DNA from 2 places in the Faecalicatena contorta genome. Region 1 is predicted to be linked to the other one. Evidence: predicted binding sites of a transcription regulator. Region 1 holds the regulator's gene; the other holds the start of a gene.
What was found. The regulator HrcA, encoded in region 1, represses chaperone genes, less so after heat shock. The targets are predictions, from matches to a motif close to TGTTAGCACTCNNNNNNNNNGAGTGCTAACA.
Positions count from the first base shown of each region.

Region 2: a site for HrcA is predicted at 5,963-5,993, ahead of htpG (molecular chaperone HtpG). Genes of this name have one in related genera too.

Region 1 is NZ_BQNQ01000001.1:2,807,987-2,815,838, reverse strand. Features, by position in the region: gene hemW (radical SAM family heme chaperone HemW) at 1-1,035, shown strand, start outside; gene MWG26_RS12530 (chromate transporter) at 1,268-1,822, opposite strand; gene MWG26_RS12525 (chromate transporter) at 1,819-2,364, opposite strand; gene hrcA (heat-inducible transcriptional repressor HrcA) at 3,891-4,940, shown strand; gene grpE (nucleotide exchange factor GrpE) at 4,968-5,669, shown strand; gene dnaK (molecular chaperone DnaK) at 5,710-7,587, shown strand; gene dnaJ (molecular chaperone DnaJ) at 7,724-7,852, shown strand, end outside.
Region 2 is NZ_BQNQ01000001.1:1,185,790-1,193,641, forward strand. Features, by position in the region: gene MWG26_RS05345 (permease) at 1-941, shown strand, start outside; gene MWG26_RS05350 (thioredoxin family protein) at 1,003-1,353, shown strand; gene MWG26_RS05355 (hypothetical protein) at 1,379-1,570, shown strand; gene MWG26_RS05360 (GNAT family N-acetyltransferase) at 1,673-2,173, opposite strand; gene MWG26_RS05365 (hypothetical protein) at 2,269-2,979, opposite strand; gene MWG26_RS05370 (fluoroquinolone export ABC transporter permease subunit) at 2,976-3,677, opposite strand; gene MWG26_RS05375 (ABC transporter ATP-binding protein) at 3,674-4,534, opposite strand; gene MWG26_RS05380 (TetR/AcrR family transcriptional regulator) at 4,521-5,117, opposite strand; gene htpG (molecular chaperone HtpG) at 6,089-7,852, shown strand, end outside.

The sequences.
Region 1 (7,852 bases):
TACCATGAGCCGTACCAGGTCACGACGATATTTATGGGAGGCGGGACTCCCTCCCTGCTGACGGGAGATCAGGTTATAGTAATATTTGACGCCCTGCATCAAAGTTTCCAGATTGCAGAGAATGCGGAAGTCACAATCGAGGCCAATCCAGGAACCGTAACAAAAGAGAAGCTGAAAGCCTGGAAAGCGGCCGGTATTAACCGTCTGAGCATCGGACTTCAGTCCGCGGATAACGAAGAGCTGAAGATGCTTGGAAGAATCCATACGTGGGAAGAGTTTCTCACAACCTACGATCTGGCCAGAAAACAGGGTTTTGATAACATTAATATCGACCTGATCTCAGCCATCCCCGGACAGACAGAGGCGAGCTGGAAAAAGACGCTCACCAAAGTCGCAAGGCTGGATCCGGAGCATATCTCCGCCTATAGCCTGATGATAGAGGCGGGAACGCCTTTTTATGAAAGATATGGGGGAAATGCCGGACAAGGTCTGACGGAAAGCCATGCAGCAGAAAATACAGCGCCGCCGCTGCCAGATGAAGACGCAGAAAGAAAAATCTACGAGATGACAGCAGAGATTCTGTCAGAGTATGGCTATCAGAGGTACGAAATCTCCAACTATGCAAAAGAAGGATATGCCTGCCGCCATAATCTGGGCTACTGGGAGAGAAAAGAATACCTGGGAATCGGTCTGGGTGCCTCCTCCCTTATTGGCAGGAGCAGATATCACAATACGGGTAATATTCGATCCTATATACAAAAAGTACAGGAGAAAGCGGACATAAAAGAGGACGTGGAACAACTGTCGGTTAAAGACGAGATAGAAGAATTCATGTTTCTTGGGTTAAGAAAGACTAAAGGAATTTCAATTTCCGGGTTTGAAGAACTCTATAGACAGAGTATATTTGATGTTTATGGGACACAAATGAAAAAATTGATGGATAGCGGGCTGTTGGAAATGTCGGGAGATCGTATCCGGCTGACAGAAAGAGGGATCGATGTCAGTAATTTGGTGTTTTTGGAATTTATGGGGTAATTTTTTTGTGGCTGTGGGGGCGCCATCGAGGAGCTAGATGCACCAGCGGCATAAGCCTTCCCGCATGCCGCTGGTGCATCTAGCTCCTCGATGGCTGGGCGCATCAGGGCGGGAGAAAAATTACCAGGGGGATTTCTGGGGAGGCGGCGGATTGAGTTGGGGAGAGGTTCGGTATTGAAAGGCGATGTTGGTAAAGCTGCTTTAATGATTGGGGGAAGTTTGCAGCATACCACTATTTCAATACAATAACTCCTGCCACCGCTCCTGCTATTATCCATATGAGGGGATGGATGTTTTTGAGTGGTTTGATCTGCAGCAGTGTGAAGATGACAAATCCGATCAGGATGGCGGTATAGTTGAGTGAGAGGATTTCTTTGCTGGCGTCGGCGAATGTTATACGGACAATCTGCCATACGGCGTATCCGATCAGTGCGGCTATCATGGGACGGATTCCGTAAAAGGCGGATTTGACGTATTTGTTTTCGCTGAAGTTGGACATGAATTTGGCTATGATGATTATGACAATGAGGGCAGGACAGATTAGGCCGATGGTTGCAGTCAGCGCTCCGGGAATTCCCCCTGCATGAAAGCCTGCATAGGTTGCCATGTTAATTCCGATCGGGCCGGGGGTACTTTCACTAATTGCTATCATATTTGCCAGTTCCGTTTTCGTAAACCATGTATATTTTTGGGTCAGCTCCATTAAAAAAGGCACGGTTGCCATTCCTCCGCCGATAGAAAAAAGCCCGATTTTAAAGAATTCTATAAATAAGGTGAGATAGATCATGATCGTTTTTTCTCCTTCAGTATATTTACAATGATGCCGGTCCCGGCGGCACAAATGACCAGTATAATAGTAGGAACCGGAGAGAATGTGGCGAGTAGAAAACCAGCGAGGAAAATTAGCAGGCCAAGCTTATCACGGATGCCTGATCTGGCCAGCGAGATAACGGTATTGATCATCAGGGCGCAAACTGCAATCCGAATGCCGGCCAGTGCATGCAGAACGACCGGAATGTCCATAAAACGGCTCAAAATACTGGCTATCAGACAGATAATAATAACAGAAGGGCTTACCATTCCCAAAGTACCAAAAACAGCTCCCGGAACGCCAGCCTGTTGATATCCGATATAAGTGGAGGTATTAACCGCAATAATACCCGGAGTACACTGCCCAATAGCATAGATATCCAGAATCTCCTCATCTGTAGCCCATTTCTTTTTCAGCACAACCTCACGTTTCAACATAGGCAGCATAGCCATGCCGCCTCCAAAAGTAAGCCCTCCTACACGAAAAAAAGTCGCATACAATTCCCATAATTTCTTCATAAGAATCCTCCTATTACAAAAACACCCCTCCGGCACTTTATATCCGAAAGTGTTTTCCTTCCTAATTAGTAAAAACATATCATTTTATATATTCTACGACTTCTCATAAAAAGATTCAATCAAACCTTTGTAAAATCGGGATTTAGTGACGAGCTTTAGTCTCGGCGCGGATGGGGGCGCTCCATAAAGGGATAGCCGAAAACCTCCCGGAGAACATCCATGTCCTTTCAAAAACGCGGCCGCGGACCTAAGAAATTCTAGGCGGGAAACAGCCCTGAAAATGGAGCACCACTGACACATCACGAGAAATCCGATGATTTCTCGCGCTGGGTCAGCTGATTTTTGGATTCGGAATCCAAAAATCTCTCCATTTTCCGGGCTGTTTCCCACCAAGAATTTCTAAGGTCCGCTTTGAGCGTTTTTGAAAGGACATGGATGTTCTCCGGGAGGTTTTCGGCTATCCCTTCATGGAGCTGGCGCATCCGGCCGGCAGGAAAAAGCTCGTTTCTAAGGAGATGCCTCAAGCGGGGGCAGCGTATGGTATTGAATTGGCGGGACTTTTATGTCCCCAGTAGGTGTACATAAGCGATGGGATACGGTTCCAGTATCAAAATAATTCAATACACATCTTAAAGATGAAAAGATACGCATAGCCAATCCACATCCGCTGCCCTGGTCCGGGATCCCACCCGGTTGGCGAGCTTTCCAGCCGATTGGATGAGCCAGCTTTATGACAGGGAGGCCGGGGAGGCGGATGGAATTGGCTATGCGTAACATGCATCTTGATTAAATGGATTTTAAGGCTTTTATGTATGGGAGCTTTGGGACTGTTTTTGAAGAAATCTATTTATTTAGTAACGATTATCGTGTGTAACTCCATATGTTTTTTTATTAATGAACCATACAATCTTTTAAATCCAGTATATTTACGGGTAACAAGGCGATCTAACACTTACACTTATATAAACGAATCACCAATTCTGTTCCATCCGTTGCTACCGTACGAGGGCCCCTCTGGGGAATGAGCTCTTAACTACCGTTTGGATGCAACAGCGAATGACGAGGTGAGTCCGGGAGCTGGCGGGGCAATGTCTGCTGGTGAAAAGTCCATAAAGCGAGCGATTAGAAGCTGTTGAAGAAAACGGAACGGGAAGGGAGGGCAGAATTTGCCTTACCAGGCAAATTCTGATGCCGCCTGCGGCGCGAATGCATCGGCATTCGGGCCAAATGCGGCATGTACCTCCCTTCCCGTTCCGTTTTCTTCAACAGCTTCTTCGCGAAGTGTCAGGACATTTCACCAGCAGACATTGCCCCGCCAGCTCCCGGACTCACCTCGTCATTCGCGTCCGCCGTCCGTCAACGAGGTCTAAAGCTCGTTAACTATATCCCGATTTTGTATAAAAAATATATAAAGACTGTTGACAAAAATTATTCATGGTGCTATCTTAGTATACGTAAGGTGTTAGCACTCAAAAGTAAAGAGTGCTAATAAGCGAGAAGGCTGAATCAGAAAGGAGGGTCCGGATATGGCAGCAGTTACTGAAATGACTGACAGGAAGTTAGTGATATTAAAAGCAATTATCCGGAATTATCTGGAAACAGGCGAACCGGTAGGTTCCAGAACCCTTTCGAAATATACGGAATTGAATCTGAGTTCAGCCACCATTCGAAACGAGATGGCAGATCTGGAGGATCTGGGATACATATTCCAGCCTCACACGTCTGCAGGGCGCATTCCTTCAGACAAAGGCTATCGGTTGTATGTGGATATGCTGATGGAGGAGAAAGAGCAGGAGATCACGGAACTGAGGAATACAATGCTGGAGAAGACAGACAAAGTTGACAAGATATTGCAGCAGGCAGCCAAAGTTCTTGCAGCGAATACAAATTATGCGACTATGGTTTCGGCTCCGGTCAACAGCAGGAACACATTGAAGTTTATCCAGCTTTCACAGGTGGATGAAGAACAGATTGTGGCAGTGATCGTGATGGGAGGCAACGTCATCAAGAATAAAATTATTGATGTCGGTGAAACTTTAAGTAGTGAGACTCTGCTAAAGCTGAATATGCTGCTGAATACGACCCTGAACGGGATGTCCATAGAAGAGATTAACCTCGGCCTGATCGCAAGGCTGAAGGAACAGGCTGGGATTCACAGCCAGGTGATCAGTGATGTTCTGGATGCTGTGGCAGAAATCATCCATGTGGATGATGATATGGAGATTTATACCAGCGGTGCCACGAATATTTTTAAGTATCCGGAGCTTAGCGATAAGCAGAGCGCACAGGAAATTATCAGTGCATTTGAAGAAAAGCAGCAATTGGCCGATCTCGTTACCGAGACACTGGCCAGTGAAGATAATCATGGAATTCAGGTATACATTGGAGATGAAGCACCGGTGAAGACCATGAAAGACTGCAGTGTTGTGACAGCAACCTACGAATTGGGCGAGGGCATGAAGGGTACTATAGGTATTATAGGTCCAAAGCGTATGGATTATGAACATGTCATGAAGACGCTGAAGACTCTGCAGAATGAGTTGGATGCAATTTATTACAAAGACCCAAAAGAATAGGAAGGTGAATAGCTGGTGGAAGAGAAGATGAGCAAAGAAGATATGGTAAGAGAAGCCGTAGAGGAAGCCAAGGCCAAGGCCGCAAAGGAAGCGGAAAAAGAAAGAGACGAAAACCAGTCTGAGTCCGAAGCCGGGCCGGAAGCTTGCGAGGACGTACAGGAAGAAACAGAATGCACAGAAAGCGGTGAGGACGCGGAAGAAGCCGAAGATAATGAAGAACCGGATGCGGCTGAGGATGAAGAAGACAAATCCGTTAAAGAAAAGAAGCGCTTCGGCAGAAAGAATAAAAAAGATAAAAAAGACGAGAAGATCGAAGAACTGACTGACAGGCTTACCCGTCAAATGGCAGAGTTTGATAACTTCCGCAAGCGTACAGAAAAGGAGAAATCCCAGATGTACGAGATAGGTGCGAAAGATATCATAGAAAAGATTCTTCCGGTCGTGGATAATTTTGAACGCGGCCTGGCAGCTGTGCCGGAGGAAGAACAGTCCAATCCTTTTGCAGAGGGAATGGAAAAGATTTATAAACAGCTGATGACTACACTAGAAGAGGTTGGCGTGAAACCGATCGAGGCGGTTGGAAACGAATTTAACCCGGACTTCCATAATGCAGTCATGCATGTGGAGGACGAAGAACTTGGCGAGAATATCGTAGCCGAGGAGTTCCAAAAAGGATACACATACCGCGACAGTGTAGTGAGACATAGTATGGTAAAAGTAGCAAACTAATTTCTCATTCAAAATCAAAATATTTTAGGAGGAAATGATTATGGGCAAAATAATTGGTATTGACTTAGGTACAACAAACAGCTGCGTAGCTGTTATGGAAGGTGGACAGCCGACTGTCATCGCAAATACAGAGGGTGCAAGAACAACTCCGTCCGTAGTAGCATTTACAAAGACAGGAGAGCGTCTTGTGGGAGAACCTGCAAAACGTCAGGCAGTAACAAATGCAGACAAAACAATCTCTTCCATTAAAAGAGAGATGGGAACCGATTACAAAGTAACAATCGATGACAAAAAGTATTCTCCACAGGAGATTTCTGCTATGATTCTTCAGAAAATGAAAGCGGATGCAGAAGGATATCTTGGAGAAAAAGTAACGGAAGCAGTTATCACCGTACCGGCTTACTTTAACGATGCACAGCGCCAGGCAACAAAGGATGCAGGAAAGATCGCAGGGCTGGACGTGAAGCGCATCATTAACGAGCCTACAGCAGCAGCGCTTGCATACGGCCTGGACAATGAAAAAGAGCAGAAGATCATGGTATACGATCTTGGCGGCGGTACATTCGACGTATCAATCATTGAAATTGGAGACGGAGTTATCGAAGTATTATCTACAGCAGGAAATAACAGACTCGGCGGAGACGATTTTGACCAGAAGATTACAGATTATATGCTGGCTGACTTCAAATCAAAAGAGGGCGTAGACTTATCCGGGGATAAGATGGCTCTTCAGAGACTGAAAGAAGCCGCTGAGAAGGCGAAAAAAGAGCTTTCATCCGCAACAACAACCAATATCAACCTTCCGTTCATCACAGCTACATCTGAAGGACCGAAGCATTTCGATATGAACCTGACAAGAGCGAAGTTCGATGAACTGACACATGATCTTGTTGAAAAGACAGCGGAACCGGTAAGACGCGCGCTGTCAGATGCAGGCATCTCCGCATCTGAGCTGGGCCAGGTACTGCTGGTTGGTGGTTCCACTCGTATTCCTGCAGTTCAGGAAGAAGTGAAACGTCTGACAGGCAAAGAGCCAAGTAAGTCTCTGAATCCGGACGAGTGTGTTGCACTCGGCGCTTCTGTACAGGGCGGCAAGCTGGCCGGAGACGCAGGCGCAGGCGATATCCTCCTGCTGGATGTTACACCACTGTCACTTTCTATCGAGACAATGGGAGGCGTAGCAACAAGACTGATCGAAAGAAATACAACAATTCCTACAAAGAAGAGCCAGATCTTCTCCACAGCTGCAGATAATCAGACAGCAGTTGATATCAATGTTGTACAGGGAGAGAGACAGTTCGCAAGAGACAACAAGTCTCTCGGACAGTTCAGGCTGGATGGAATTCCGCCGGCTCCACGTGGAATCCCGCAGATCGAAGTAACATTCGATATCGATGCAAACGGTATCGTAAATGTATCAGCGAAAGACCTCGGAACAGGCAAAGAGCAGCACATCACAATTACGGCGGGCTCCAACATGTCAGATGATGACATCCAGAAGGCAGTTAAGGAAGCTGCTGAATTCGAGAGCCAGGATAAGAAACGTAAAGAGGCGATTGATACGAGAAATGAAGCCGACAGTATGGTATTCCAGACCGAAAAAGCGATTAAGGAAGTGGGCGATAAACTGGATGCTACAGACAAAGCAGCCGTAGAGGCTGACTGCCAGGCATTGAAAGATATCCTTGCAAAATCTACTCCGGAAGATACCTCAGACGCTCAGGTTGCTGAGATCAAGGCGGCCAAGGATAAACTGATGGAAAGCGCTCAGAAGTTATTTACAAAGATGTACGAGCAGGCAGGAGCTGGTGCAGGAGCTGGAGCAGGCTTCTCAGAGGGTCCGGGACCGGAAGCAGGTCCGGCGCCGGAAGGCTACCAGGGAGATGATGTAGTAGACGGAGATTATAAAGAAGTATAAAATCCGTTGGCAGAAAGGTTCTACGAAGCCGCGAAATGCGGCCTCGTAGAATTTCTTTGTTGCAAACTGTCTATAAAAAGGCTGCGAGCGTCTTTTTGTGGCAGAATTAAGCAGACAGATGAAAGGGTAGAGTGTTATGGCAGAGTCAAAAAGAGATTATTACGAGGTGCTTGGCGTAGGCAGGGATGCAGATGACGCGGCAATTAAAAAGGCATACCGAGTTCTGGCCAAAAAGTACCATCCGGATATGAATCCCGGAGATGCC
Region 2 (7,852 bases), 1.6 Mb from region 1:
TAGGCGGCGGCTTATCTGCCGTAGGGCTTAACATTGAAAGCAGAATAGGTGCCAGTATTCAGTTTTTCCTTTACGATACAATTAAAATCACAGTTCTGCTTTGTGTTTTAATCTATCTGATTTCCTATATTCAAAGCTATTTTCCACCCGAAAGAAGCAAGAGGATTTTAGGGCGTTTTCATGGTGTGGGCGCAAATATCGCTGCGGCACTGCTTGGAACAGTCACCCCATTTTGTTCATGTTCCTCTATCCCTCTGTTTATCGGCTTTACTAGTGCAGGGCTGCCTTTGGGTGTAACATTTTCATTTCTTATATCGTCTCCAATGGTTGATCTCGGCTCTCTTGTTCTGCTAATGAGTATATTTGGTTTGAAAATTGCGATTGTCTATGTTCTTGTTGGTTTGGTTATCGCGGTTGTGGGCGGCACAATTATTGAAAAACTACATATGGAAAAATACGTCGAACAGTATATCAAAACAGCAGGAAGTGTAGATATTGAAGCCCCGGATTTGACAAAACGTGATAGGTTCAAATATGCGTGGGAACAAGTAGCAGCTACTTTCAAAAAAGTATTTCCTTATATTCTGATAGGTGTCGGGATAGGTGCTTTCATTCATAATTGGATACCACAAACATGGATTGAAACTGCGCTCGGAAGCAATAACCCGTTCTCTGTAATCTTAGCTACTCTTGTAGGTGTGCCCATGTACGCGGATATTTTCGGAACAATTCCTGTTGCCGAAGCACTATTTGCCAAAGGGGCCCAACTTGGTGCAATTTTATCTTTTATGATGGCGGTTACTACTTTATCCCTTCCCTCAATGATTATGCTCCGAAAAGCAGTAAAGCCCAGATTGCTTGCCTTGTTTATAGGTATTTGTACAGGCGGCATTATCATTGTTGGTTATCTGTTTAATATATTCCATTCTTTTCTCATATAGGGTGTTTTAGAAAATATGTTGTTAGCAAATAAAAAAATTACATTAAAAGGAGATTATCATAATGGCATTATTTGGAAGAAAAAATAAAAGAGAAGGAACTGCCGCCTGCTGTGGAGGTAACTGCAATGAAGAAAGTATGGCCAAAGCCGAACAAGCAAAAAAAGAGGGGGCAAGCGTTAAAATATTGGGAAGCGGCTGCGCAAAATGCAATCAGCTTGAAGCCGCTACAAAAGCGGCATTAGAACAGCTCTATATGGATACAGCTATCGACCATGTATCCGATTTTACACAGATTGCAGCTTATGGCGTAATGACTACACCTGCCCTCGTTATTGACGGAAAAGTGGTATCTTATGGAAAGGTACTAAAAGTTGACGAAATAATAAAAATTCTGAAAATGAGTAGAGGATAATTCTTCAAAAAGGAGGTAATATAAAGTGAAGTGTCCAAACGTCAAAAAATGTGCCTGCCCAAAAAAGACCTGCCCGAATAATGGAAAATGTTGTGCCTGCGTAATTAAGCATAAAGAAACAGATAGCTTACCTTACTGTCTCTTCCCTGATAATGAAGGCGATAAAAGTCTTAGTAATTTTTATAAAATGCTTAAGACAAGATTTGAAAATGAATAGCAGTACCACATGGTGAGGCAGCGGATGAATTAGCAAGGAGTTGGGAATTTAGCAATATCCGCAGTAAATGGTAAAGCAAAAGCCAGACTCCCCGCCATCCACTCAGAGAGTATACTCCATAATATAGTCATCCATCACAAATCCATTGCCGATATCTGCTACCTGCGTATCAATGGTTTTAAACCCGAAATGGCTGTATACGGCCAGAGAGCCATCGTTGTGTTTATTACAGGTCAGCCAGATTGAGGAGAGGCCCCTCTGGCGGCAAAGGTTCTTCAGAAATTCGAATGCCTTTGTGGCCAGATGGCGTCCGCGGCAGTCTTTTCTAATATAGATTTTACTCAGAAATAACCGGCCATTCTCGGGGTGAATGCCGCAATATCCGCAGAATTCCCCCTTGTCAAAAAGCTGATAGTATTCGTAGCCATCTTTCAGCTGTGTCTTCAGTGCGGGAACAGACTGGAACTTGTCTATCATATATTCTACCTGGCTGGTTCCGATGATAGGGGTAAAATGTTCGTGCCAGATCATTTCTGCCAGTTCAGCAACTTCCTGAATCTGCCGGTCATTGTCTACTTTTAATGTTTCAAATGTTTCGGTCATAATCGTACTCCTTTTTTATGTAATTCCTGGGTGTCTACAAAATCAAGTATACCACTTTTCGTAAAATAGGAAAATAGTTTAGCACATACATCTTATTACTGCACTCTTTTCAAAAATTTCCGGGTGAAAAAAGCAATCCATAAGAAGCAGGATATTACGCCAAATGCAAAGGTAAATACATTTACTCCGTCCATCAATATTTTTCCAATCCAGAACGAAGGCAGAAAAGCCATGAAGTAAGAATAGGGAGCAGGAATAAACCATATTAAGATAAGCCCTAGGAAGCTGATCCCCATTAGTTTTGAAAGCGCAAGTCCCTCAACACGGTTTCCGGCAACCGATACAATCATCATTGCTAAAAATATACTTGTAAAACTGCTGATCAGAGAGCTTGAGAGAATGACTCCAAAAGATAGGGAGGAAAGATTGAAAGCTGCAGCGACGAGTATCGTGATTATGAATGCCCCTGTCATTGGTAAACCAATACGCGCCACTAAATAAGAATATCCTTCTGCCGGGGTAATCTGATAAAATGCATTTAATCCTTCATCTCTCTCTTCTAGCAATAAAAATGCGGATATCATTGCCGTAAACAAGGGGGCCAGACAAATCAGCATACCGTCGGCAAGGCCATACCAGGCTGTTAAGGGGAACGAGAATTCAGATGTCAGAACTGTGTTGAAAAAAGGAATAGCAAGCTTAAAAAATATGCCTGCTAAAAATGGCGCTGGTATCAGGACAATTAGCATTCCGTCTTTTGATATTTGTTTCAGGCCAATTTGGAAGAGCTTCACGGTATGTTTCATAAATTCTTGCCTCCTTCTGATTGTAATGCATTACGAATCCGTTTATATGCTAGTACTAAAAGCACTACAAGCCATAGAACCAGAACAATTCCCGGCAGTACATTTATATGTCCTGCTGCATCAATTGAACTGACGATCATATGCCACAGCGCTGTCCCCGGAAATATCTTTAAAAGTGGATGAGTCATTCCGAATGCAGTCAGAACAGGAGGAATTGATAATAATACTGTGGGGAGGGCGGCAATGATCATATAATGGTTTACGGAACGTGCATAGGAAGCCGCAATCAGCCCAATGAGATTAAACGCTACGGCTCCAATGAATACACTGAAAGACAAGGATACGAAGCGGACGATACTTCTCATACTGATCAACACAATAAGATCAGCCGATATCGTTGACAGAATTGCCAGTGATATAGATTTTGACAATATATACTCGCAGGGACGAAGAGGGGAAACACTCCAAAAACGATGTAAGCCCTCTCCCTTTTCCAGCAGCCAGATGCCGCCTGTGAAGAATACACCAAGCATGGCAGGATCCGTCAATATGATAAGGGAAGCTGCCATTATCTTGTATTGGGAGGGGATTAAAAGCAGCACTGCAATATAAACCCCACTGAAGAATGCGTACAGAAAATAAAAACCATATTTTATTTGAAACCGGATATCATTCTTTAAGGCGTGAAAAAATCTCATTGTAAGCCCCTCCCTGTCAATGAAATAAAGATATCCTCAAGCGTCGGTTCTTTTGAATGAATACTGGTCAGTGTCCCATTTTTCATTGCGGTTTGAAAGTCCCGGGCATCGGCCAGACTGGAAAGAGTACAAACACTTTGTCTTTCTTTTCCATGATCGAAAAAACAATATTCAACCTCTGTATCAGATCTGCTTTTACGCAAAGCATGCGGCGAATCTATCGTTTTCACCGTACCGTCAACAATAAAAGCAACACGGTCGCAGAGTTCCGCCGCATCATGCATGTTATGGGTCGTTAATATGATGGTTTTCCCCTTCTTTTTCTGTTCCAATATCATATCCTTCAACACCCTTGCATTTGCAGGATCAAGGCCGCTGGTGGGCTCGTCCAGAAAGAGCAGTTTGGGATCATGCAGCAATGAACGTACAAAACCTAGCCGCATTTTCATACCTTTTGAATAGCTGGAGACTTTTTTGCCGGCATCAGGGCGAAGGCCAACCTTTTCTAAAAGTTCCAATGGATCGGTTGTTCTGCCGGAATAAATCGAAGCAAAATACTTTAAATTTTCGAGCGCAGTAAATTTTTCATAAAAGTTGGGAAACTCAAAATCCACACCGATATTTTCATAATAATCGCTGGTTCTGTGCCTGATTTCGTCACCAAAAACACGGACACTCCCGCGATAATCGCGGAGAGTTCCTGTTAATATTTTCTGTACGGTACTTTTTCCAGCCCCGGACGGGCCGAGAAAGCCAAATATTTCGCCCTGCTTCACATCAAAACTAATCCCCCGTATAGTATCATCCTTTGAGGCAGGATATTTTAGATAAACATTCTGGACATCAATTACTTTCATCGCTTACAATCTCCTTTAAGACACCATCCAGGATGATTCCCATAATAGTCTGCTGATCATCTGTCTGATCCTGCTGCAGGCTGAGAAAACTAATCGCCAGTGTCTGCAGTGTTTTTGTTGCAATTTCAATGCCGCATGTAAAATGCACCCCATATTCCTGCAGCTTAATAAGTTCATGACTGTCGTCCCGGGTATGCGCTTCAATCACTTCCGGAGGAAGTTTGCGGAACAGATATTCGGCGATTTCACTGTTCGTCTGGCTCAGCATAGGATAGCGCTCCAGTTCCCCAAACATCCAGAGAAAGCACTGTTTACAAAGATCCCTTGGCGGCAAGGAACGGTGATTATTCAAAAATGCATCCATGTCACCCCACATTTTTAACTGCAGATTTGCAGAAATATCCATGTAGAGGTGTTCTTTATTCGAGTAAAAAGAATAAAAGGAACCTTTCGCAATACCGGCGGCCTGTACAATCTCATCAATGGATACTTTTTTGATACCATATGAAGTAAATAAACGTTCACCTTCCTGCAGTAATTTTTGCTTAATCATTTTTCTTTCAGTATCGCTGAACTTTGGCATAATTAATCCTCCGATCAATATGACTAATTAAAATTATTTGGTCATATTGATCATAACGCCAGCATTACACTTTGTCAAGAGAAAATCGGGATTTAGCGACGGGCTTTAGTCCCGGGGCGGATTGAGGGGGACGCTTACCGTGAGCCGGGAGATGCTGCGGCAAGTGTCTGCCCTGTTGGAAATACAGCCCGCTGCGCCAGGCAGCAGTAAGAGGAAATCCGCAGAGCCAGCCGGAACCGAACACATTCACCGCTTAATCTAATGATTAAGCGCCTCAGGTGTTCTAAAAAGCTGCTTCGGGAGCAGCTTTTTTCCGGCTGGTTCTGCGGATTTCCTCTAACTGCTGCCAGGCTCGCTAACATGCATTTCCAACAGGGCAGGCACTTGCCGCAGCATCTCCCGGCTCACGGTAAGCTGGTTCATCCGGCCGGTAGGTTAGAACCCGTTACTAAGATGGGGCCTCAAACGGGGGCGGCGGATGGTAACTGGCTATGCGTATCTTGTATCTTGCATAGGATTGTCGATGAGTACCAGCAGATTGGCCGCCCTGACTATTGCATGATTAAAAAACTACTGGCACTGAAACACCTCCGGTAAGTTTTCTATCTGCATTCATACAGGGAGGGATTAAATTCACTTTTCATATATATTTAACCCTGTTTTCAAAAAACTTACTTGGGACATAAAAGTCCCGCCAATTCAATCCCATCCGCTGCCCCCGTCCGGGCTCCCACCAGGGAACGAGCCCTCCCCTGCATCCCTGTCATTAAGCGTCCCCATCCGCGCCGAGACTAAAGCTCGCCACTAAATCCCGATTTATAAAGTTTTTATTTTTTTTATTATTTTATTAGCACTCATCTATAAAGAGTGCTAACTTTTTATTGACTTTTGAAATCCAGTGTATTAGAATATCTTCTAGGTGGTAATAAAGGCTTACGAAACAGCTATTATAATGAAAAGGAGTGTTATATATGGGAACAAAAAAAGGTAACTTATCCATTGACAGCGAGAATATATTTCCGATTATTAAGAAATGGGTATATTCTGACCACGATATTTTTATGCGCGAGCTTGTATCTAATGGCTGTGACGCCATCACAAAGCTGAAAAAGCTGGACATGATGGGGGAATATGAACTGCCGGATGATTACAAGGCAAAGATTCAGGTTATTGTTAACCCGGAGGAGAAGACATTAAAGTTTATTGATAATGGCTTGGGTATGACAGCGGGTGAAGTAGAGGAGTATATTACACAGATCGCATTCTCCGGTGCTACCCAGTTCCTGGAGAAGTATAAAGATAAAACGACTGAGGATGAGATGATTGGACATTTCGGTCTGGGATTCTACTCTTCTTTTATGGTGGCGGATGAGGTTCATATTGATTCGCTGTCCTACCAGGAAGGTGCGGTTCCGGTACACTGGGTAAGCGAGGGCGGCACAGAATATGAGATGCAGGACGGTAATAAAACCGATGTAGGTACCGAGATAACCCTGTTTTTGAATGAGGAGAGCCTACAGTTTGCGAATGAGTACAAGGCAAGGGAAGTTCTGGAAAAATACTGCTCCTTTATGCCGGTAGAGATCTTCCTTTCCAAGGAAAATGAAGCGCCGTCTTATGAGACAATTGATGAGGAAGAACTGCTTGATACGGACGAAGTCGTAGAGCATATCACGGAAGAGCCAAAAGAGGGCGAAGAAGGCGAACCGAAGAAAAAAGTCAAGATTGTAAAACGCCCGGTATCCATCAGCGATATTCATCCTCTTTGGGCAAAGAACCCGAGTGAATGTACAAAAGAGGAGTATATTGACTTCTACCGCAAGGTATTTATGGATTATAAGGAACCATTGTTCTGGATTCACTTGAACATGGACTATCCGTTTAATCTCAAGGGAATTCTTTATTTCCCGAAAATCAATACAGAATACGATTCCATCGAGGGAACCATTAAACTGTACAACAACCAGGTATTTATTGCGGACAACATCAAAGAAGTCATTCCGGAATTCCTGATGATATTAAAAGGTGTCATTGACTGTCCTGACCTGCCGCTGAATGTTTCCAGAAGCGCCCTGCAGAATGATGGATTTGTGAATAAAGTGGCGGATTATATTTCCAAGAAAGTTGCAGATAAACTCAACGGAATGTTTAAGACCGACAAGGAAAACTATGAAAAATACTGGGATGACATCAGTCCATTTATCAAGTTTGGCTGCCTGAAGGATGAAAAGTTCGGTGAGAAAATCAAAGATTCTATTTTATTTAAAAACCTGGATCATAAATATTTAACACTGGAAGAGTTAATCGAGGCTAACGGCGGTTCCGTCGTAACTCCGAATGATCAGGAGGAAAAGGCAGAAGATAGTGCTGACGAAAATGAAGCAGAGAACAAGGCCGAGAATGAAGTAGAGGAGATCAAGACCGACATTTACTATGTAACAAATGAACAGCAGCAGAGCCAGTATATCAATATGTTCAAAGAACACGACCAGGATGCGATTCTGCTGACACACAACATTGATTCCGCATTTATCACTTATCTGGAGCAGCGCAACCCGAAGGTGAGATTCCTGAGAATTGATGCGGATGTGCATGATTCCCTGAAAGATGAGGTTTCAGAGGAAGAAAAGGAAGAGTTTAAGAAAACCACAGACAGCCTGATTGAAATCTTCCGAAAAGAGCTGAACAATGATAAGCTGGATGTGAAAGTCGAAAAACTCAAAGACGATAATGTA